DNA from 3 places in the Mesorhizobium sp. AA22 genome. Region 3 is predicted to be linked to each of the others. Evidence: predicted binding sites of a transcription regulator. Region 3 holds the regulator's gene; each other region holds the start of a gene.
The links. Region 3 encodes PhoB, which activates phosphate uptake and scavenging genes when phosphate is short. Its sites were predicted from a motif close to TGTCATNNANCTGTCAT; they were not measured.
Positions count from the first base shown of each region.

Region 1: a site for PhoB is predicted at 2,058-2,074, ahead of phnF (phosphonate metabolism transcriptional regulator PhnF). Genes of this name have one in related genera too.
Region 2: a site for PhoB is predicted at 4,560-4,576, ahead of A9K68_RS24485 (PhnD/SsuA/transferrin family substrate-binding protein). Genes of this name have one in related genera too.

Region 1 covers NZ_CP048406.1:1,635,601-1,642,848, reverse strand. The annotation lists gene A9K68_RS07985 (ABC transporter permease) at 1-175, shown strand, start outside; gene A9K68_RS07980 (zinc-binding alcohol dehydrogenase family protein) at 244-1,260, shown strand; gene phnF (phosphonate metabolism transcriptional regulator PhnF) at 1,284-2,033, opposite strand; gene phnG (phosphonate C-P lyase system protein PhnG) at 2,156-2,617, shown strand; gene phnH (phosphonate C-P lyase system protein PhnH) at 2,617-3,228, shown strand; gene A9K68_RS07960 (carbon-phosphorus lyase complex subunit PhnI) at 3,230-4,342, shown strand; gene A9K68_RS07955 (alpha-D-ribose 1-methylphosphonate 5-phosphate C-P-lyase PhnJ) at 4,611-5,492, shown strand; gene phnK (phosphonate C-P lyase system protein PhnK) at 5,489-6,265, shown strand; gene phnL (phosphonate C-P lyase system protein PhnL) at 6,268-6,975, shown strand; gene A9K68_RS07940 (DapH/DapD/GlmU-related protein) at 6,972-7,248, shown strand, end outside.
Region 2 covers NZ_CP048406.1:5,098,626-5,105,873, forward strand. The annotation lists gene A9K68_RS24465 (TerC family protein) at 1-482, opposite strand, end outside; gene A9K68_RS24470 (ionic transporter) at 869-1,978, shown strand; gene phnE (phosphonate ABC transporter, permease protein PhnE) at 2,027-2,821, opposite strand; gene A9K68_RS24480 (ATP-binding cassette domain-containing protein) at 2,814-3,563, opposite strand; gene A9K68_RS24485 (PhnD/SsuA/transferrin family substrate-binding protein) at 3,643-4,500, opposite strand; gene A9K68_RS24490 (alpha-D-ribose 1-methylphosphonate 5-triphosphate diphosphatase) at 4,620-5,801, shown strand; gene phnF (phosphonate metabolism transcriptional regulator PhnF) at 5,798-6,583, shown strand; gene A9K68_RS24500 (NUDIX domain-containing protein) at 6,692-7,147, opposite strand.
Region 3 covers NZ_CP048406.1:1,382,105-1,389,352, reverse strand. The annotation lists gene A9K68_RS06710 (ATP-binding cassette domain-containing protein) at 1-713, opposite strand, end outside; gene A9K68_RS06705 (sugar ABC transporter permease) at 787-2,118, opposite strand; gene xylF (D-xylose ABC transporter substrate-binding protein) at 2,260-3,300, opposite strand; gene A9K68_RS06695 (ROK family protein) at 3,563-4,810, shown strand; gene phoB (phosphate regulon transcriptional regulator PhoB) at 4,985-5,674, opposite strand; gene phoU (phosphate signaling complex protein PhoU) at 5,691-6,398, opposite strand; gene pstB (phosphate ABC transporter ATP-binding protein PstB) at 6,437-7,248, opposite strand, start outside.

The DNA.
Region 1 (7,248 bases), 250 kb from region 3:
GCTGTTCGGCGCCGTCGGCTCGGTGCACGGACCGCTGCTCGGCGCCTTCATCCTCGCCACCATCAACAACGGCGCCAATCTCTTGAACGTCAATGCCTTCTGGCAGCGCATCATTACCGGCGTGCTAATTATCGTCATCGTCTATTTCGACGGCCTGCGCCGCCGCGGCAAGTAGACCATATTAACAACCGCCGGCCCGGCGCTAGCGGGGCCGGCGGTTTCATGAACAGACTGGATTGAACTATGAAAGCCGTCGTCTGCCGCTCGCCCGGTGAGCTTGTTCTGGAAGACCGCCCGGCGCCAGGCACTCCGCCCTCTGGCTGGGCGCTGGTCGCGGTTAGTCATGTCGGCATCTGCGGCACCGACTATCATATCTTTGAGGGCAAGCATCCGTTCCTCGCTTATCCCCGCATCATGGGCCACGAGGTTTCCGGCACTGTGATCGAGGCCGGCGAAGGCGTCGATCTGGCCGTTGGCGAACCTGTGATCATCAATCCCTATCTCGCTTGCGGCAAATGCATCGCCTGCCGGCAAGGCAAGCCTAATTGCTGCGTCAGGATCGAGGTGCTCGGCGTCCACCGCGACGGCGCCATGTGCGAACGGATCCTGGTGCCGGCGCAGAACCTCTACCCGGCCAACGGCCTGTCGCTGGCCGACGCCGCCGCCGTCGAGTTCCTGGCGATCGGGGCGCATGCCGTTCGGCGCTCGCTGGCGCAGCCCGGCGCGCGCACGCTGGTCGTCGGCGCCGGGCCGATAGGGCTCGGCACGGCGCTGTTTGCCCGCATCGCCGGTCTCGACGTGAAGCTGCTCGACATGAGTGCCGAGAGGCTGGGTTTCGCCGCAAGGGAACTCGACTTTGCCACCCTCGACGGCTCGAAGGGATCGGCAACCGATCTGGCGCGGGAGGCGACTGACGGCGAAGGCTTTGACGTGGTTTTCGACGCCACAGGCAACACCCAGTCAGTCCAGTCGGCTTTCGCCCATGTCGCGCATGGCGGAACGCTGGTCCTGGTCAGCGTCGTCAAGGACGACATCGTCTTTTCCGACCCCGAATTCCACAAGCGCGAGATGACGCTGATCGGCAGCCGCAACGCGCTGCGCGCCGACTTCGACCACGTCGCCGCCTCGATCCGCGACGGCGCGGTGCCGCTGGCAAAGCTCGTCACCCATCGCACGACGCTTGGCGACACACCGCGCGACCTCGGCCGCTGGGCGCATGAGAAATCCGGCCTGATCAAGGCGGTCATTCAGGTCGGATGAGACCGGGATAGACGCGCTCCTACCTACCGCGCCGACAATTTGAGCTCGACGCGCTCAGCCGGAAAACGCGTTTCGGCGAACTGGATTGGCTGGCCGTCCGGCGTGACATTGACCGCGACCGTGACCAGCACGATGGCGCCGGACTGCAGATCGAGATCGGCGAGATCGGCGGCATCTGCGTGGCGCGCCGACAGCACTGTCGATTGCCTGAGATAGTCACTAATGCCGAAACGCTGGAGCGAGGCGGTCACCGATCCAGTTTCCGCGATAGCGGCCTCGATGCCTTCGAAGCGTTTCGCATCGAACCAGCCGGTGGCACGCGAGACCGGCTGTCCGTCGGCTTCGCCGCGCGTCTCAAGGCGTATGACATTCGAACTCTTGGCAAGCCCCAGCCCTTCGGCGACGCGCCGGCTGGCCGGCTCGACCGCCGATTCGAGCAGCACGCTGCGGCGCTCCGTCGCCTGCCCTTGCAAGCCCTCCGAAAAACGGGTGCGGGCGCCGATCGGATAGGACAGCCGCTTGCGCAAAAGCACGAAAGTGCCGCGCCCCTGTTCGGCCCTCAGCACGCCATCCTGCACCAGTGCTGCGATGGCGCTGCGCACCGTATGGCGGTTGACGCCATAACGCTCCGCCAGTGCAATCTCCGGTGGCAGCGCGGCATTCTCGGCAAAGTCGCCGATGGCGATCGAATGCAGGATCTGGTCGGCGATCTGCCGCCACAGCGAGACGCCGCTGCGCCGCTCTATGCTGCTGGCAATCTGTTGCCCGATCATCTCTTGCCCCGATCTTTTTCGCCCTGTCATCCATCCGTCATGGACACGCTTTAGAGAATAGGTATAATTTGTATAATTGTCTACATCATTATACAAATTCGGAACGAGAAGGAATGGCTGCCATGCGAGGACAGGAAGCGCGCGATCAGGCTGAGCGCAAGGCCGTCATGGCGACGCTAGCGCAATCGACCGGCGACGATATCGTCCGCCTTTGGAACGCAGCCGGCCTGCCTTCGGAAGCAGAACTCCTGCGCGGTCCCGAAACCGGCCTGGTCACCGTGCGTGGCCGCATCGGCGGCGGCGGCGCACCATTCAATGTCGGCGAGGCGACGGTCACCCGCGCTACCGTCCGGCTCGCATCCGGACAGGTCGGCCACTGCTACGCGCTCGGCCGTGACAAGCAGAAAGCGAAACTGGCGGCGATCGCCGACGCACTCTGGCAGGATCCTGCCCTGCGCCGCGAGGTCGAGACAAAACTCATTGCGCCGCTGCAGGCCGCACTTGCCGGCGCACGTGAACGGCGGCGCGCCGAGACGGCGGCAACGAAGGTCGATTTCTTCACCATGGTACGCGGAGAAGACTGATGGACATCGCAACGCAAGCGATCGAGGGCGGCTTTGCCGATCCGGTGTTCGACGCCCAGACGGTGTTCCGCGCCGTGATGGATGCGATGGCGCGGCCAGGCACCCTGGAGCCCCTGCCGATCTTTGCCCGCCCGCCGGCGCCACTGTCGGCCACCGCCGGCGCCATCGCGCTGGCGCTGTGCGACAACGACACGCCGCTCTGGCTCGACCCCGTTTTGCAGGCCCCAGCAGCGGTGAAATCCTGGCTCGGCTTCCACACCGGCGCGCCGCTGGCCAATACGCCGGCCGACGCGCATTTCGCGCTGATCGCCACGCCGGCCGAGATGATGTCGCTCGATGGCTTTTCGCAGGGCACCCAGGACTATCCCGACCGCTCCACAACGCTAATCCTGCAGGTGAGCGATATCGTTTCAGGCGCCCCTCTGCTGCTCGAAGGTCCCGGCATCGAAATGACTGCAACCATCGCGCCGGCGCAGATGCCGCGCCATTTCGTCGAGCAATGGAAGCAGAACAACCAGCGCTTTCCGCGTGGCGTCGACATCATCCTTGCCACCCCCGACGGCGTTGCCTGCCTGCCGCGCACGACGCGCATCAAGACGATGGAGGCGTGATATGTATGTCGCGGTAAAAGGCGGCGAAGCGGCCATTGCCAACGCCCACTCCCTGCTCGCCGACCGCCGGCGCGGCGACCGTTCCGTGCCGGCGCTGCGCCTCGACCAGATCGTCGAGCAGCTGGCGCTCGGCGTCGACCGGGTGATGAGCGAGGGTTCGCTCTACGACCGCGAGCTGGCGGCACTCGCCATCGTTCAGGCGCGCGGCGACATGATCGAGGCGATCTTCCTGGTTCGCGCCTATCGCACCACGCTGCCACGCTTCGGCTATACCAAGGCGATCGACACCGGCGCGATGCTGGTCGAGCGGCGCGTTTCGGCGACCTACAAGGATCTTCCTGGCGGCCAGCTGCTCGGCCCGACTTTCGACTACACTCACCGGCTGCTCGATCCCGAGCTCGCCGCGGGCGGCGATGTCGCCGAGCCGCTGCAGCGTGCCAGCGAGGCGGAAGCCATGCCGCGCGTCTCCGCGATCCTCGCCCGCGAAGGCCTGATCGAGCCTGATGGCGACATGCCGCAGGATCATGTCCCCGGCGACATCACCCGCGAGCCGCTGGAATTCCCGATGGCGCGCGACATCCGCCTGCAGGCGCTGTCACGCGGCGACGAGGGTTTTCTGCTGGCGCTCGGCTATTCCACCCAGCGCGGCTATGCCCGCAACCATCCCTTCGTCGGCGAAGTTCGCATCGGTGAGGTCGAGCTGGAACTCGATGTGCCGGAGCTGCCCTTCGCGGTACCGCTCGGCTCCGTGCGCGTCACCGAGTGCCAGATGGTCAACCAGTTCAAGGGCTCGGCCAAGGCGCCGCCGCAATTCACCCGCGGCTACGGCCTCGTCTTCGGTCAGAGCGAGCGCAAGGCGATGGCCATGGCACTGTGCGACCGGGCGTTACGCGCTTCGGAATTCGGCGAAGACGTCGTCGCCGCTGCCCAGGACGAGGAGTTCGTCATCTCGCATTCCGACAATGTCCAGGCGACCGGCTTCGTCGAGCATCTGAAGCTGCCGCACTATGTCGACTTCCAGGCCGAGCTCGACCTCGTGCGCCGCATGCGCGCCGAGCATGACGCCCGCGAAAACGCAGGCAAAGTCGAAGAGAAGAGGCAGGCTGCGGAATGACTTTAGTTAGCTCCACCGCCATGATCTCGTGGGAATGGCCGCTACACCCCTCCGGATCCGCCGTAGCCGCTACTGCCGCCAACGGTTTCGCCATTCGCGCCTTCCTTCGGCGCAGGAAGAACCATTCTTCGAAGGACAAAGGCAACCACGCCGACAAACACCAGCAACAGGATTCCGATGTGCATCCATCCGGTTGGAGTCATCTGAGCCTGGCCCTTCTTCCGTGTCTTGGAAGTCAATTCGGTAGCACACAGCGGAAGCGATCGCCATGACCGACATCGCCACTTACAACTTCGCCTATCTCGACGAGCAGACCAAGCGGATGATCCGCCGCGCGATCCTCAAGGGCATAGCCGTTCCCGGCTATCAGGTGCCGTTCGCCTCGCGCGAAATGCCGATGCCTTATGGCTGGGGCACCGGCGGCGTCCAGGTCACGGCTTCGATCATCGGCCCGGAAGACGTGCTCAAGGTCATCGACCAGGGCGCCGACGACACCACCAACGCGGTTTCAATCCGTGCCTTCTTCAAGAAGGTCGCCAATGTCGCCGTCACCACCGAGACGGCCAAGGCGACCATCATACAGACCCGCCACCGCATTCCCGAACATCCACTGAGCGCGGGCCAGGTGCTGGTCTATCAGGTGCCGATTCCCGAACCGTTGCGCTTCCTCGAACCGCGCGAAACGGAAACGCGCAAGATGCATGCGCTGGAGGAATACGGCCTCATGCATGTGAAGCTCTACGAGGACATCGCCAGGCACGGCCGCATTGCCACTACCTATGCCTATCCGGTCAAGGTCGAGGGCCGCTATGTGATGGATCCCTCGCCGACGCCAAAATTCGACAACCCAAAGATGCACCGCTCGCCGGCCCTGCAACTGTTCGGCGCCGGCCGCGAAAAGCGCATCTATGCGCTGCCGCCCTTCACCGATGTGGCCAGCCTCGATTTCGAGGACCATCCGTTCGAGGTGCAGACCTTCGACCAGCCCTGCGCGCTGTGCGCGGCCGAGAACGTCTATCTCGACGAGGTCATCCTCGACGACCATGGCGGCCACATGTTCGTCTGCTCCGACACCGACCATTGCGAGAAACGGCGCGAAGGAGGCCATCGCGGCCGTCTTGCGCCCGAAACGATGGAGCCGGCGCAATGACCGACGAACCACTGCTGCGCGTTTCCGCGCTATCCAAATTCTACGGCTCGCGTGTCGGCTGCGAAAACGTCACATTCGACCTTTGGCCGGGCGAGGTGCTGGCGGTGGTCGGCGAATCCGGTTCCGGCAAGACGACGCTGCTCAACTGCCTCTCGACCAGATTGCTGCCGAGTTCCGGCACCGCCAGCTACCGCATGCGCGACGGCCAGTTCCGCGAACTCTACCGCATGAGCGAGGCCGAGCGCCGCTTCCTGATGCGCACCGACTGGGGCTTTGTCCACCAGAACCCCGCCGACGGGCTGCGCATGACGGTGTCCGCCGGCGCCAATGTCGGGGAGCGGCTGATGGCGGTCGGCGACCGCCACTATGGGAAAATCCGCGCCACTGCGGTCGACTGGCTGTCACGCGTCGAGATCGACGAGGACCGCATCGACGACGAGCCGCGCGCCTTTTCCGGCGGCATGCGCCAGCGCCTGCAGATCGCCCGCAATCTCGTCACCGGGCCGCGGCTGGTGTTCATGGACGAGCCGACCGGCGGCCTCGACGTTTCCGTGCAGGCGCGTCTGCTCGACCTGTTGCGCGGGCTGGTCACCGATCTCGGCCTTGCGGCAATCGTCGTCACCCACGACCTCGCAGTGGCACGTCTGCTGTCGCAACGCATGATGGTGATGAAGGACGGCCGCGTCGTCGAAAGCGGCCTCACCGACCGCGTGCTCGACGATCCGCGCGCGCCCTACACCCAGCTCCTTGTTTCTTCCATATTGCAGGTGTGATCATGGCAACCCCGCTTGTCGTTTCCGATGTCGCCAAGAGCTTCACCATGCATCTGCGCGACGGCATCAAACTGCCTGTCGTTACCGGCGTGTCGTTCTCGATCAGATCAGGCGAGTGCGCCGTGCTCGGCGGCCCTTCCGGCGCCGGCAAGAGCTCGATCCTGAAGATGCTTTACGGCAACTATGCGGTCGACGAAGGCCAGATCATCGTCCAGCACGAGGACGCGCTCATCGATCTCGCGACGGCGAGCCCGCGCACCGTGCTTGCCGTGCGCCGGCTCACGATCGGCTATGTCAGCCAGTTCCTGCGCACAGTGCCGCGCGTCTCCGCCCTCGACGTCGTCGCCGAACCGCTGGTCGAGCGCGGCGAGGACCGTGAAGTTGCGCGCGGCAAGGCGCGCGCCTTGCTGGGGCAGCTCAACCTGCCGGAAAAGCTCTGGATGCTGCCGCCGGCGACCTTTTCCGGCGGCGAACAACAGCGCGTCAACATCGCGCGCGGCTTCATCACCGAGCACCCGATTCTGCTGCTCGACGAGCCGACCGCCTCGCTCGATGCCAGCAACCGCGACGTGGTGATTGCGCTGATCGCGGCCAAGAAGGCGGCCGGCGTCGCCCTGCTTGGCATCTTCCACGACCACGACGTGCGCGAGGCGGTAGCCGACCGCGTCATCGACGTGACCGCTTTTGCCGCCGGAAAAATCGCCGCGTGACCCGAAAACTGTCGGAAACGCCGCTGGTCCACGAAACGGCGGAAGTCGAGAACTCGACGCTCGGCCGCTGGACCGAGATCGCCGAACGCTGCCGGGTTTCGGAGAGCACGATCGGCGACTATTCCTACATGATGCAGAACTGCGGCGTCTGGTGCGCGACGATCGGCAAATTCGCCAACATCGCTGCCAGCGTGCGCATCAACGCCACCAACCATCCGACCTGGCGGCCGACGCTGCACCATTTCACCTATCGTGCCTCGGACTATTGGGACG
Region 2 (7,248 bases), 2.9 Mb from region 3:
ATCAATACGTTCGGATGTTCGCGCGCGGCTCCCGCTACCGCCAGAACATTGTCGAGCGACATCGAGACGTCGGCGATGATGATCTGCCAGGTTGCCTGCGCCAGGGTCTTGCGCGGAGCTTTGCCAGCTATGATGCCGTCGTAGTCGACGTCACTTTCCGAAAGCGCTTCGATCGCCTGTGTTTCCTGCGCATGGTTTTGCCGGAGTTCGCGCCACATCTTCCAGCACACCCACAACAGCAATATACCGCCAGCCAACAGCAACCCGACGATCTGCAGGAGTTGAGTTGTCGCGGCCGCAAAGCCGATGCGCAGAACGGCGGCTGCGATTATACCAACGACGATTGCGTTTCTGCGCTGCTCTTTGGGTAGTCCGGCCGCGGCAAGGCCGATAACGATGGCGTTGTCACCGGCCAGCACCAGGTCGATCATGATGACCTGCAACAGAGCGCTCATTGCTTCAGGACTAAAAAATTCTGTCATACGGCACCCTTGCGTTCAGCTAGGGGTGACGCGGCTTGCGAGCATAACCGTAGAGCAACGCGGACACCGCGTATGACAAGAGAAATGCCGCTACAGCTGAAGAAATCTCAAAGCCAGGCCACCCGGATTGAATTCCAGTCCGACATCACAGTCCTGATGGACTGCCAGAGGGGCCCGGCCTGGTAGCACCTAGCTATTGCCGGAAACGCAAAAACTCAAGGCTTAATTGTAATTCGGGATGTGTGGCATCGACCCTCGGCAAGTTTCGTACGCCAAGTCGATCGGGCACGCGGCCATTGTACGGGCCGGCAGCCGCAAGTACACTGAGACCTGGGCTTCGGTCAGTCTCGATGTGCGACCGTCGATGGCGATGAAGGAAATCCGTCTTGGCTGTTCATCGACGACCGATCGGCCAATATCTGTTCCCAATCGGCTCCTTGGGTCTGGCCGCACTGATGCATTTCGGCGCCGCGTCGATCGAGCATTCGCTGCTTTCGATCAAGATCCTGGCGATGATCGTGGTCGCTATCTTCATCTTCGCGACCGTGTTTGTGGTTTTGCATCATGCCGAAGCCGTCGCACGGCGGCTCGGTGAACCTTACGGCACGCTGCTTTTGACATTTTCGGTCACGGCCATCGAAGCATCGGTCATCGTTTCGATGATGCTGCATGGCGAGAACAACCCGACGCTGGCACGCGAGTCCGTGTTTTCAACGGTCATGATCGTGTGCGCTGGTGTTGTCGGGGTCTGCCTCACACTGGGTGGGCTGAAGCATCGATATCAGGACATCAAACGACAGGGCACCAACGCTTCTCTTGCCGTCATTATGGCGCTGACGGTTCTTACGCTGATCCTTCCAAACTACACGCTTGCAACAAGCCCCGGTACGTTCTCCGCATCGCAACTCGCTTTCGTGAGCGTTCTTTCAATCCTCCTCTATGGTGCCTTCGTCTTTGCCCAGATGGTACGCCATCGGGGTGATTTTATCGAGGATCTGACGTCCAGCGCGGAACATGAGGCGCATGTATCTGAGGGTGGGAACGTGGCCACAAACGTGCTCCTCTTATTTGTTGGACTGGCAGGGATCGTTCTTCTGACCGAGCAGGTGGCCGGCAGCATCGAGAATGGGCTCGAGTTTCTTCAAGTTACTCAGGCGGACGCAATCGTGGGCTTCTTCGTCGCTGCGCTGGTGCTTATGCCGGAGGCGGTGTCGGCGGTTCGGGCAGCGCTGAATAACGAACTGCAGCGAGGACTGAATGTCGCTCTCGGCTCTGCCTGCGCCACAATCGGCCTGACAATCCCGGCAATCGGTGCGGCGAGCCTGCTCACCGGACGGAGCCTGACTCTTGGTCTGGGCCCGGGGGATACCGTGCTTCTCATCCTCGCGCTTGCCATCAGCATCGTGAGCTTTGGGACGGGCCGAACAACGATGCTGACGGGGCTTGTTCATCTCGTCGTGTTTGTCGCCTATCTGTTCCTTATCTTCGTGCCGTAGAGCGCCGGGCCTGTCGTGTCGATTTGCGCGCAAATGGCTAGCCTGCAATTACTGGACCTTCGAGCGCAAGCGATCCGTCACGAACTCCATCAACACCACGATGGTGAAGATCACGAGAATGATGGTCGAGGCATTCTTGTATTGGAAAAGATCGAACGCGACCTTCAGCTCCTGGCCGATGCCACCGGCTCCAACGAGGCCGAGAACAACAGACGAGCGCACTGCCTTTTCAAGCGCAAAGAGCGTGGTGTTTATCAGGGACGGCATAGCGTCGGGCAGAACTGCCCCGCAGAGGACAGAGAACCGACTGGCCCCGATTGCAAACAGCGCTTCCTGAGGTCTTTCGTCGGCATCCTCCATCGCCTCGGCGAAGAAGCGCCCGCAAAAACCGATCGTATCGACGACGATGGTCATGGTTCCAGCAACCGCCCCGAGACCAACGGCTGACACGAAAAGAAGTGCCCAGACCAAATCTGGAACGGTCCTAAACAATGAGACCAGGATTCTGGAGATATGCCGGAACGGGCCGAGCGGGGTTATGTCCTTGGCCGAGAGCCAGGCAAATGGCAAGCTGAGGACGACACCTATTGCTGTCCCCACGACCGCTATCTGAAACGTTTCGATCATGCGCCAGAAAACCCGCAGGAGGAACTCTGGCTCGACATTTGGGGGTATCATGCGGCCGAGGAGCTGGGCCATGCGGGGCACTCCCCCTGCCAGTTGTTCCGGCGAAGGTGCGACCTGCCCGGCGGAAACGATCACGAGAGCAGCCAAAGCGACGGCAAAGCTGAAAGTGAGGGGCGAGATCGATGGAATCCGGCTCGGCGAAAGGCGGTCATGCATCGAAGACGTCTTTCAAATCAGCGCGGGTGACATGCGCCGTCGGCCGGTCGAAGAAGACCTTGCCCGCCTTGAGCGCTATCAAGCGATCGGAGTAGTCGAGAGCATGTTCCATGTCGTGCGTGGTGTAGACCAAGGTGATCGCTTGTTCCTGGGTGAGCTCGGAGAAAACTCGCATCACATCATGTCCAGCCGCCGGATCGAGACTTGCCGCCGGTTCGTCTGCTATCAAAAGCTTCGGACGCCGGATCAACGCACGGGCAATCGCCACCCGCTGCGCCTGCCCTCCAGAAAGCGCGTCGGCGCGGGCGCCTGCCTTGCCGAGAAGCCGCACGTCGGCGAGCGCCTGCATTGCTTCCTCGCGCCAGTGTTGCTTTGCGATGGAATGGTGCCAGCCGCGCCAGCCGCCGGGCAGCCCGAGCTTGCCTTGCAAAACGTTTGTAAGAACGGATTGGCGGCTAACCAGTCCGTGGTGCTGGAAGACAAATCCGATCTGCCTGCGTATGCGCCGCAGCTGGGCGACGGACGGCGCCGAGCGGAAGCTCTCGCCGAGGGTGACGACCTCGCCACCGCTCGACGGTAAAAGACCGATGAGGCATTTGAGCAGGGTGGATTTTCCAGCACCGTTCGAGCCAATCAGGGCAACCCGTTCGCGCGATGCTATGTCGAGGCCAATACTGGAGAAAACGACCTTTCCGTTCGCATAGCTCTTCGCAAGATCGTGCGCGGCAATGATTGCTGTCATAGTGACCTCTTGGCCCAGACGGGACTACGAAATAGACCGGCGGTTAACCGCCGGCCTTTGCCATGAAAAGAAGCAAGCCTCAGTTTACGAAGTCGGTGAGGGTCTCGATTCCGATCGTGCGGTACATCGAGCGGACATAGTCGTAGTCCGAGTCCCTGACATCAGTCAGAAAGAAACCGCCCTTGAATTTCTGGTTGTCCTCGCCTGTCAGGATCGCTTTCATCAGCTCGTTGCCATTCTTCGCAAAGGCATCGCGGACCTTGACGAACACGTCGTCTGAAATGTCCTTACGGGCGACAAGAATGTCGTTCGGCAGATCGCGGCCCCGTGCGATTACCGAGAAGGCAGTGTCGGGGAACGCTTCCCGGACCGAGTTCAGATAACCGAAATTCAAGCCGATAGCGGCGATGTCGCCGCGGATGAGAGCCTCAGCCGCGATATTGCGCGATATGATCACTGGCTCGTAATCGGTGGCATATTTCAGGTTGAAATCGGCCAGCGCCTGCGCGGGGCCGAGGTGCTGGGAGGTCGAGCCTACCGAGCCGAATGCAATCTTCTTGCCCTTCAAGTCTTCAATCGAGCGGATCGGTCCATTCGCCAGCACGGCGATCTGAGCGAAATAATCGGGGCGCTGCCAGGCAACAACAATCTTCGGCTGGCTTAATTCCTTCATGACCACGTATTCAGCAGGACCGGTCAGGACGAGATCGACCTGCCCGGAATTCATGGCCTCGACGGCGGTGGTCCGCGAGCTGACCGGAAACAGCTCGATATCCAGGCTGGTCGCCTCTTCAAGAGCGGTCTGGAAAGCGCCGAATTCCTGCTGAAGAGCCTCCAGTCCCTCCATGTCGGTTACCGCGAATTTCACCGGCTCCGCAAAAGCTGGAAGAGCGGAGGCAAGCGTCAGCGCGAGTGCGGTTGCGATGGTGCGGATCATCATTTTTCCTTTGCTGTATAGACAGGAAACTGTTACCCGCTAATCCGTATACGCAGCAGATGACGTGCTCGTGACATTTCGTCGGCGCCAGCGGCAGGCTTTGCTTTTAGAGGGATACAGTGAACTGGCACATCCAGGGTGGTCGCATCCTTACCGACCGGGGACTTGAAACCGCGGACCTGAGCATTGCAGGCGGGATACTGTCAGAGATCCAAGCGGCCCATGCGTCCATAATCGATGCCGATGGTCTGCTCGTGCTTCCGGGGATCGTCGATATCCACGGCGACGGCTTCGAGCGGCAAATCATGCCGCGGCCGGGTGTCCGCTTCGACACGGCGCTGGCGTTGAAAGATACGGACCGCCAGCTTGTCGCCAATGGAGTAACCACAGCCTTTCACGGCGTCACGGTGTCATGGGAGCCCGGACTTCGCTCGCTCGAAGCCGCCAAGCAACTGATCGGCGCGCTCTGCGATCTCCGCGATACTCTTAGCTGCGATACGCGTGTGCATCTGCGCTGGGAGACCTTCGCACTTGATCAGATGGCGCAGGTCATACAATGGCTCTCTCTTTGGCCGCGACCGATCATTGCTCTCAACGACCATACGACCGGGTCGGTATTGAACGGCACGATCGCCCGCAAGATCGGCCAGATGGCGGAACGGTCCGGCTTGAGCCGTGAGCAGTATATGGCGTTGCTCGATCAGATTTGGTCCCGCCGGGCCGACGTAGAGATCGCGATCGGGAAGCTGGCCGCGACTGCACGGGCCAATGGCAATGTGCTTCTTGCCCATGACGAAGCGTCTCCTGAAGAACGTATGTATTTCCGCGGTCTCGGTGCAAAGGCTTCGGAATTTCCACTGACGCTCGAAACGGCGAAAGCCGCGCGGCAAATGGGCGAGGATGTGATCCTCGGCGCGCCCAATGTCGTGCGCGGCGGCAGCCATAATGGAGCGCTGAATGCCACCGAGGCCATCAGAGCCGGGCTCTGCACGGTGCTGACCAGTGACTACCACTATCCCTCGCCTCTGCATGCGGCCTTCAGGCTGTCTTCTCCGGGGGCCAGCGATTTCCCCATGATCTGGAATCTGGTCTCGGCAAATCCGGCCCGGGTAGCCGGCCTTGACGATCGCGGATTGCTTGTTGCCGGCCGCCGAGCGGATCTGATCCTCGTCGATGCCGGCGATCCAGAGCATCCGCGTGTGGTGGCCACCATGGTTCACGGACAAATTGTCTATTCCTCTGGACTCTCGCGCGTAAACCGACGGTCGGCACACCGATCGCCGGTGAATAAGGCTTCATGAACCAGAATACGAAAATCCCAACACCACACGAGCGCAGCGTCAATCGTCTTCTGGCCTTTGACGGGCTGGTCTTTCGGCCACGCAGCGATTCGCCGATCTGGCAGCAGATCTACGATCACATCTTCAATCTGATCGAGAGCGGCTGTCTTCCGCCGGGCAGCCAACTTCCCGGAGAAACGCATCTGGCGGAGAAACTCGCGGTCACCCGCATTACACTTCGCCGGGCGCTGCAGCAGTTACAGCATGAGGGCCACCTCACCGCTCGCAAGGGCGTCGGTATCTTCGTGCGAAACCTACCCTCGACATTCACGGTTCGCGACGGACAGCGCTTTCTCGACAATTTCGAAGCTCATGGCCAGGAAATCGGCACCAAGACGCTGCTGATCGTCCGGGAACCAGCAGAACCGGCCGTGGCGGAGCGGTTGCGTCTCGCACCTGATGCCACCATTATCCGGCTGTGCCGGATCAGAACGTCCGATAAGCAGCCGGTTTACGTCAATACCAAGGTCTTTCCAGCCCATCTCTTTCCTGATTTCGAGCAGACGTACGACGTGCGTCAGTCGGTGACCGATGTTTTCCGCGCGCATGGCATCGAGAATTACCGGCGGGCCGAGACGCGCATCAGTGGCGGCTTTGCGTCCCCTGATGAAGCCGAAATCCTGCGGCTGACACCCGGAACACCAGTATTCCGCATCAATGCCGTCAACGAGGACCGCAACGGCATACCAATCGAATGGACCCGCGGCTGCTGGCCGCTAACGTCTGTCGAGTTCGTGTTCTGATCCTGGCGCGATGGCGCGCTCAACATGCTCTTCGCCTCAGCCCATGGTTCCTGGGGCGTAGCGATCAGCACGACCAGTTCATGATGTCGGTCGGCCATTGGGTCGGCTTTAGACGGACCCCACAAGCCGGTCGAGAAAAGGCCGCTGGCCAATAAGCATCTTTTCCCGGGCCATATCGAGGCCGAACCACCCTGCGCGATCGATCTCCGGAAAGAATTGCATGCGGCCGCTGCGCGGTGGCCATTCCATCTCGAACATGTTGCTCCGCAAAGTGCCGGCGTCGAAATCGCATTCGACGCCGAAGGCTGTAATAAGCTTGCCGCCGCGCTGGCGCAGCTCCCCCAACGCAAGCAGTGCTCCCGCGAGCTCCCAGCCGGTTTCCTCCACGAATTCGCGACGTGCCGCAGCTTCCGGCTGTTCGTCATCACCATACTCGCCCTTTGCAATCGACCATGCGCCAAGATCGCGGCTTTGCCAGAACGGCCCGCCCGGATGAACAAGCAACACCTGCAGTTCGTTGCTCGATCTGCGGTAAGGCAGGATGCCCGCACTTCTTTTCGCCATGGCCTCAAGCCTCTGCCATGCAGCATGCCGCAACAACGACAAAGCAGATGCCGGCTTGGCGCAGCAGACGCCGTGCCCACGCCGCGCGCTGGAAAGCACGT
Region 3 (7,248 bases):
TCCTGGGTCACGTCGCTGGTGCGCGCCGTGCCGACGACCCGACCATTCTTCATCACGCAGACGCGGTCGGCAAGCTCGAACACATCGTGGATGTCGTGACTGATCAGGAAGATGCCGATGCCGTCGGCCTTGAGCTGCATGACCAATTCGCCGACCTGTGCCGTTTCCTGCGGGCCTAGTGCCGCCGTCGGCTCATCCATGATCAGGATGCGGGCGTTAAACAGGATGGCGCGCGCGATAGCCACCGACTGCCGCTGGCCGCCCGAAAGCTTGACAACCGGCTCCTTGAAGCGCTGGAAGCGGGGATTGAGCCTGCCCATCACCTTGCGCGCCTCGGCCTCCATGGCGCCATCGTCGAGCGTGCCCCAGCCGGTCATCAGCTCGCGGCCGAGGAAGAGGTTGGCGGCGGCGTCGACATTGTCGGCGAGCGCCAGCGTCTGGTAGATCGTCTCGATGCCATATTTCTTGGCGTCGCGCGGATTGGAGATCGAAGCCTCCTCGCCATTGACAAAGATCTGGCCCGAGTCGCGCTTGTAGGCGCCGGACAGGATCTTGATCAGCGTCGACTTGCCGGCACCGTTGTGGCCAAGCAGCGCCACGACTTCGCCCGGGAAAAGGTCGATCGACGCATCGTCGACGGCGCGAATGCCGCCGAAGGCAATCGAGATGTTGCGCATGTCGATCAGTGGGGTGGGAGCAGTTGTGTCAGCCATGATCGTTCCTCCCTATGGTTTTTGCTTGAGCATGATATTGTCGAAACCGGTATCCACTTTTTCGGGATCATGCTCAGACCCGCTTGCGATAGACGGTGTCGAGCCAGACGGCGACGACCAGGACGGCGCCGACGACGACGCTCTGAAGCGGTGAATCGATACCGAGCAACACCATGCCGGACTGCAACGACTGCATCAGAAGTGCGCCAAGCATGGCGCCGAGCACCGTGCCGGAGCCGCCGGCCAACGACGTGCCTCCAATGACCGCGGCCGCGATGACCAGCAACTCGTCCAGCGTACCCAGTGCATTAGTCGACGCATTGAGGCGGGCCGAAGCAATCGCCGCGCTGATCGCGGCCAGAACGCCCATGATCATGAACACCTTCATAGTCACCCAGCGCGTGTTGATGCCGGCGAGTTCCGCCGCTTCCGGATTGCCGCCGATGGCAAAGACATAGCGGCCGAAACGGGTGCGGCTGGTGATGAAGGTCATGACGATGCCCACAGTGACCGCGATCAGCACCGGTATGGCGATGCCATGGGCGATAAACAGCCCGCCTTCCGGGACGGTGATGCCGGTCCGCTGGGCGTACTGGCGAACGATGCCGATCGGCCAGGGATAGGAATTGGCGATCCAGACGGCGCCGAGGATGGCGGCGCAAGCGACAACACCAAGCACGGTCTCCGCCCAGACGGGACGCAGCGGGAACTTGAACCGCTTGCGCTGCGACCGGCCGTTGAGCAGCATCAAGGCGACGGCCACACAGGCGAGAATGCCGACGATCCAACTTGCGGTTGCCCCGATGGAGCCACGCGGCCCGCCACCCATGAGCTGAAAGGTGGCGTCGAGCGGCGCGACGGTGCGCCCGCTCGTCATCAGCCACGCCATGCCGCGCCAGATCAGCAGGCCGCCCAGCGTCACGATGAAGGCCGGAACCTCGAGATAGGCGATAATGAAGCCCTGGAGCGCGCCAATCATGAGGCCGAGCACCACGCCGGCAGCCAGTGCGATGATCCATATCCAGGGATTTCCAAGCTGGAACCCCATGACCCGGATGAGGAATTCGGCCTGCGCGACGCCCATCACCATGCCAATCACGCCTTCGACGGAGCCGACCGAAAGATCGATGTTGCGCATCACGATGACCAGCACCATGCCGGTCGCCATGATCGCGACCGAGGAGGTCTGCACCGACAGGTTCCAGAGGTTGCGCGGCGTGAGGAAAAGCCCGCCCGACAGGAGGTGGATTCCAACCCAGATGACCAGCAGCGCGCCGACCATGCCGAGCATGCGTATGTCGAGCTCGGTTGCCTTGAGAAAGCGGCCGACCGGGCTGAGCTCGGATTCACGCGCCCGATCGGCGCCTGTATCGGCGGCCGGCGTGTTGGAAGTTGTGTCGGTCATGATGCCCTCCCACCGGGTTGCCGTCTGCCGCGGATGCCGGAAGCAGTTTGGAGTTATCCGCGAGAAGCGGAAAAACAATTCTTTTTGAAAAAACGCCGCGGTGTGAAGCCGCGGCGTTTCAGGCTTCTTGCGAAGGCCGGATCAGTTGCAGACCGGGAGCGTGCCCGTCGCCACGCCGGCGCAGACCTCTTCCTTCTTGATCCAGCCCGCGTCGATGACGACGTTGAGATTGTCCTTGGTGACGGCAATCGGCGTCAGGAACAGCGACTTGACGACATTGCCGCCCGGCGTGGCGAAGTCCTTGACGCCGGCAATATCTGTCATCTGCTTGCCGTCGGCCAGTTGCGAGGCGATCTCGGCGGCGTTCTTGCCGAGCTCGCGCGCGTCCTTCCACACCGATACGGTCTGTGTGCCGAGCGCGATGCGGTTCAGCGCGGCATGGTCGCCGTCCTGGCCCGACACCGGAACGGATCCGGCCAAGCCTTGCGCCGTCAGCGCCGCGACGACGCCACCAGCGGTGCCGTCATTGGCGGCAACCACCGCATCGACCTTGTTGTCGTTGGCGGTCAGGAACTGTTCCATGTTCTTCTGGGCGTTGGCGGGAAGCCAGCCGTCCGTATAGGCCTCGCCGACATTCTTGATCTTGCCGCTGTCGATGGCATCCTTGAGCACTTCCATGGAGCCGGCGAACAGGAAATCGGCATTCGGATCGGCGCCCGAGCCCTTGATGAAGACGTAATTGCCTTCCGGCGCCACCTTGAACACTTCGCGGGCCTGCATGCGGCCGACTTCCTGGTTGTCGAAGGTCAAATAGAAGACGTCCTTGTTCTCGATCAGCCGGTCATAGCCGACGACCGGAATGCCTTCGTCCAGCGCCTTCTGCACCGCCGGCCCGATGGCCGAGGCATCCTGCGCGAGGATGATCAGCGCGTTGGCGCCCTGCGAGATCAGGCTCTCGACGTCGGTCAGCTGCTTGCCGGGATTGGACTGTGCATCGGCTGAAATATACTTGTCGCCGGCGGCCTCGATCGCCGACTTCATGGCGGCTTCGTCAGTCTTCCAGCGCTCTTCCTGGAAGTTCGACCACGAAACACCGATGACCTTGTCCTTCGCCTGTGCGACCGACGCGAGCGTCAGCGACATGGCGACCCCCGCCAGAATGGCGGCTGTGAATCTATTCATGATATTCCTCCCTGCGCCGCGTACGGCGCGACCAACTGGCCCAAAGGCCTGCACAAAAGCTCTTTTTTTCGAGCCTCGAAAAAATACTGATCCAACGCCGAAGCACTGTCAACATGAATTCTGATGGAATTTTGGTGTCCTGTTGGCTTTTTTTCGAGCCTCGGAATAAACAATGACAGGTCCTTCTGCTTCTGCCAGTATTTGTCGGCCTGACGGCTTCCGATTCATGAGCGGCCGCGGCAATAGGGTAGGAAGCAAAACAATGTCGGTTGGGATCCGCCATGACGATTTGCGCCGGCGCAACCGGGCGATGGTTATTTCGGCCGTACGGCGCGCAGGCCAGCCGTCACGGACCGAGATCGCCGCAACCACCGGCCTCAGCCATTCGACCATATCGGCGATCTCTTCCGACCTGATCCACGAAGGCATCCTGGCCGAGAGCAAGGCGAGTGAGACCGTTTCGCTGAAACGTGGCCGGCCGCAGGTTGGCCTCAGCCTCAATCCGGAAGCCGCTGCGGTATTGGCCGTCGTGTTGTCGCTGAATTCGCTGTCGGTCGCTGTCATCGACTATGCCGGACAAGTGGTCGCCGAGGAACAGCGCCGGCTGGACACGCTGACCATGTCGCGCGACGAGCTGATCGACGAATGTGTCGCCATAGTCCGGCGCCGGCTCGAAGACCCCGACCTCGACGTCCAAAGCGTCGCCCGCATCGCGCTGGCGATCCAGGGTATTACCGATTCCCATGCGCGCGCCATGTTGTGGTCGCCGATCACGCCGCAGACGAACATCGCCTTCGCCGACATTCTGGAACGCGAGTTCGGCATCCCGGCCATTATGGAGAACGACTGCAACATGATGGCCGTGGCGCTGCGCCGGCGCGACCCGGATCGCTACCGCGACGATTTCATCGCCATCCTGCTCTCGCATGGCATCGGTATGGGGCTGGTGCTCAAGGGCGAGCTGTTCACCGGCACCCATTCCTCAGGCGGCGAATTCGGCCACATGATTCATCGGCCGAGCGGCGCGCTTTGCCGCTGCGGGCGGCGTGGTTGCGTCGAGGCTTATGCCGGCAACTACGCTATCTGGCGCAACGCGAGGCAATTGAGCGAGAACGCCGAGCCGGTCGCCGATGTCAGCGACGCCGAGATGCGGGCACTGGCGGCCCGGGCGCGCGAGACGGACGGACCGGAGCGCGAAGCCTACCGCAAGGCCGGCGAGGCGCTCGGCTTCGGGCTCGGCAGCCTGTTCGCGCTGATCGATCCGGCGCCGGTCGCCATGGTCGGTGCCAGCGCTGCCGCCTTCGACCTGATCGAGCCGGCCCTGCGCGAGGCCATCGCCCAGACCGCGGGCGGCCAGCATTCGGGTTCGATTTCCTTCGACACCGAGCCGAACGAACTGCCGCTGATCCGAGAAGGCTGCGCCATGCGGGCGCTGAGCTTCGTCGACCAAGAGATCTTCGCGCCGAGCATCCAGGCACGAGCCGGCTCGGTCGGAAAGAACGTGGCTTGAACTCGAAGGGAGGATCCCGGATCGCGACTTGGGGTGTGTTGAGATTCAGGTCAGGCCGAGTCGAGAATGGTGGGTTCCGAGAACCGGAGCGGAGCGTACTTTTGGGTACGTGAGCACCGGAAGCCCAGGAAGCCGGCGTTCGCAGGCCGGCACCACCTGGATATCAGCACATCCCTAGTCTTCCCTGATCGCATAGCCCGCGCCGCGGATGGTGCGGATGACATCGGGCATGCGACCATTGTTGACCGCCTTGCGCAACCGGCCGACATGGACGTCCACCGTGCGCTCGTCGATGTAGATCGTCTCGCCCCAGACATTGTCGAGCAACTGGCTGCGCGAGAAGACCCGACCCGGGTGCCGCATCATGAATTCGAGCAGCCGGAATTCGGTCGGCCCGAGCCGGATCTCGCTCTTCTTGCGATAGACCCTGTGCGATTCACGATCGAGCATGATGTCGCCGACCTTCAGCACGCTGGACAGTACTTCCGGCTTGGCGCGGCGCAGCAGCGCCTTGACCCTGGCCATGAATTCCGGTGTCGAGAACGGCTTGACCAGATAGTCGTCGGCTCCGGTGGAAAGGCCGCGAACCCGGTCGCTCTCCTCGCCGCGCGCGGTCAGCATGATGATCGGCAGCCGCTCGGTTTCGGGACGCACCCGAAGGCGCCGGCAAAGCTCGATGCCCGAAACCGCCGGCACCATCCAGTCGAGCACCAGAAGATCGGGCACGTTTTCCTGCAGCCGGATTTCGGCCTCGTCGCCGCGCGTCACCACCTCGACCTGATAGCCTTCGGATTCCAGATTGTAGCGGAGGAGGACGCCCAGCGGCTCTTCATCCTCCACCACCATGATGCGCGGCGCGATCATCGGCCGGTCACTCCTGTCATGTCGCCGGCGCCGACATCGTCGTTTCGTCGAGCTTCGGGCGATCCGCCGGCAATTGCTGCCCGGTCACGACAAAGTAGGCGTTTTCGGCTATGTTGGTGACATGATCGCCGATGCGTTCGAGATTCTTGGCGCAAAACAGAAGATGGGTGCAAGCGGTGATGTTGCGCGGATCCTCCATCATGTAGGTCAGGAGTTCGCGGAAAACCGCCGTGTATTTCACGTCGATCTTCTGATCGTCGGCGCGCAGTTCTTTCAAAGCGCCGGCATTGCGCGACACATAGTGCTCAACCACCCCGCGGAGCTGCACAAGAACGAGATCCGCCATCGCGTCGATACCGTGCGACAGATTACGCGGCGTGGTGCTCTGCCCGACTGCGCTGACCCGCTTGGCTATGTTTTTGGCCAAATCGCCGATGCGCTCGAGATCACCGGCCATGCGGATTGCGCCAACCACCGCGCGCAGATCTTGCGCCATCGGCTGCCGCTTGGCGATCAGCGTGATCGCACTGTCGTCGAGTTCGCGCTGCCGCGCATCCATGATCGCGTCGTCCGAGACGACACGCTGCGCCATCGCATTGTCTGACGCAAGCAACGCGCGGATCGAGGCTGCGACCATCGCGGCGGCGAGCTCGTCCATGTCGCGGATCAGCCTGTCGATGTGCTCCAGTTCCTCGTCGAAAGATGCGACGGTGTGTTCACCCATGATCCTGTCCTCGTGTTCGAAATTCGCCGCCGGACCGCTCAGCCGAACCGGCCGGTGATGTAGTCCTGGGTGCGCTTGTCGTCGGGATTGGTGAACATCTTGTCGGTTGCGCCCTCCTCGACCAGGTAGCCGAGATGGAACATCGCCGTGCGTTGCGACACGCGCGCTGCCTGCTGCATCGAGTGGGTGACGATGACGATCGTGTAGTTCTGGCGCAGTTCGTCGATCAGTTCCTCGACGCGGGCGGTGGCGATCGGATCCAGCGCCGAACAGGGCTCGTCCATCAGAATCACTTCCGGCGACACGGCGATGGCGCGCGCGATGCACAGGCGCTGCTGCTGTCCGCCGGAGAGACCGGTGCCCGACTCGAGCAGGCGATCCTTGACCTCGTTGAACAGACCGGCCTTCTTCAGGCTCGATTCAACAATGCCGTCCAACTCGGACTTGCTCCTGGCCAGGCCGTGAATGCGCGGACCGTAGGCGACGTTTTCATAGATCGACTTCGGAAACGGGTTCGGCTTCTGGAATACCATGCCGACGCGAGCTCGCAGCTCGACGACATCGATTTTCGGGTCGTAAACATCCTCGCCGTCGAGCGTTATCTTGCCGCTCACCCGCGCGATATCGATCGTGTCGTTCATTCGGTTCAGGCAACGCAGGAAGGTCGACTTGCCACAGCCCGATGGGCCGATCAACGCCGTCACCTGGTTCTCGCGGACATCGAGGTCCACGTCGAACAGAGCTCGCTTCTCACCGTAATGAACAGAGACCTTTTCGCCCTTCATCTTGATCGAAGGGGCATTGGTTCCGCTGCTCAGTTTCTGTTCGACGCCGGCTTCCGTCATGATGT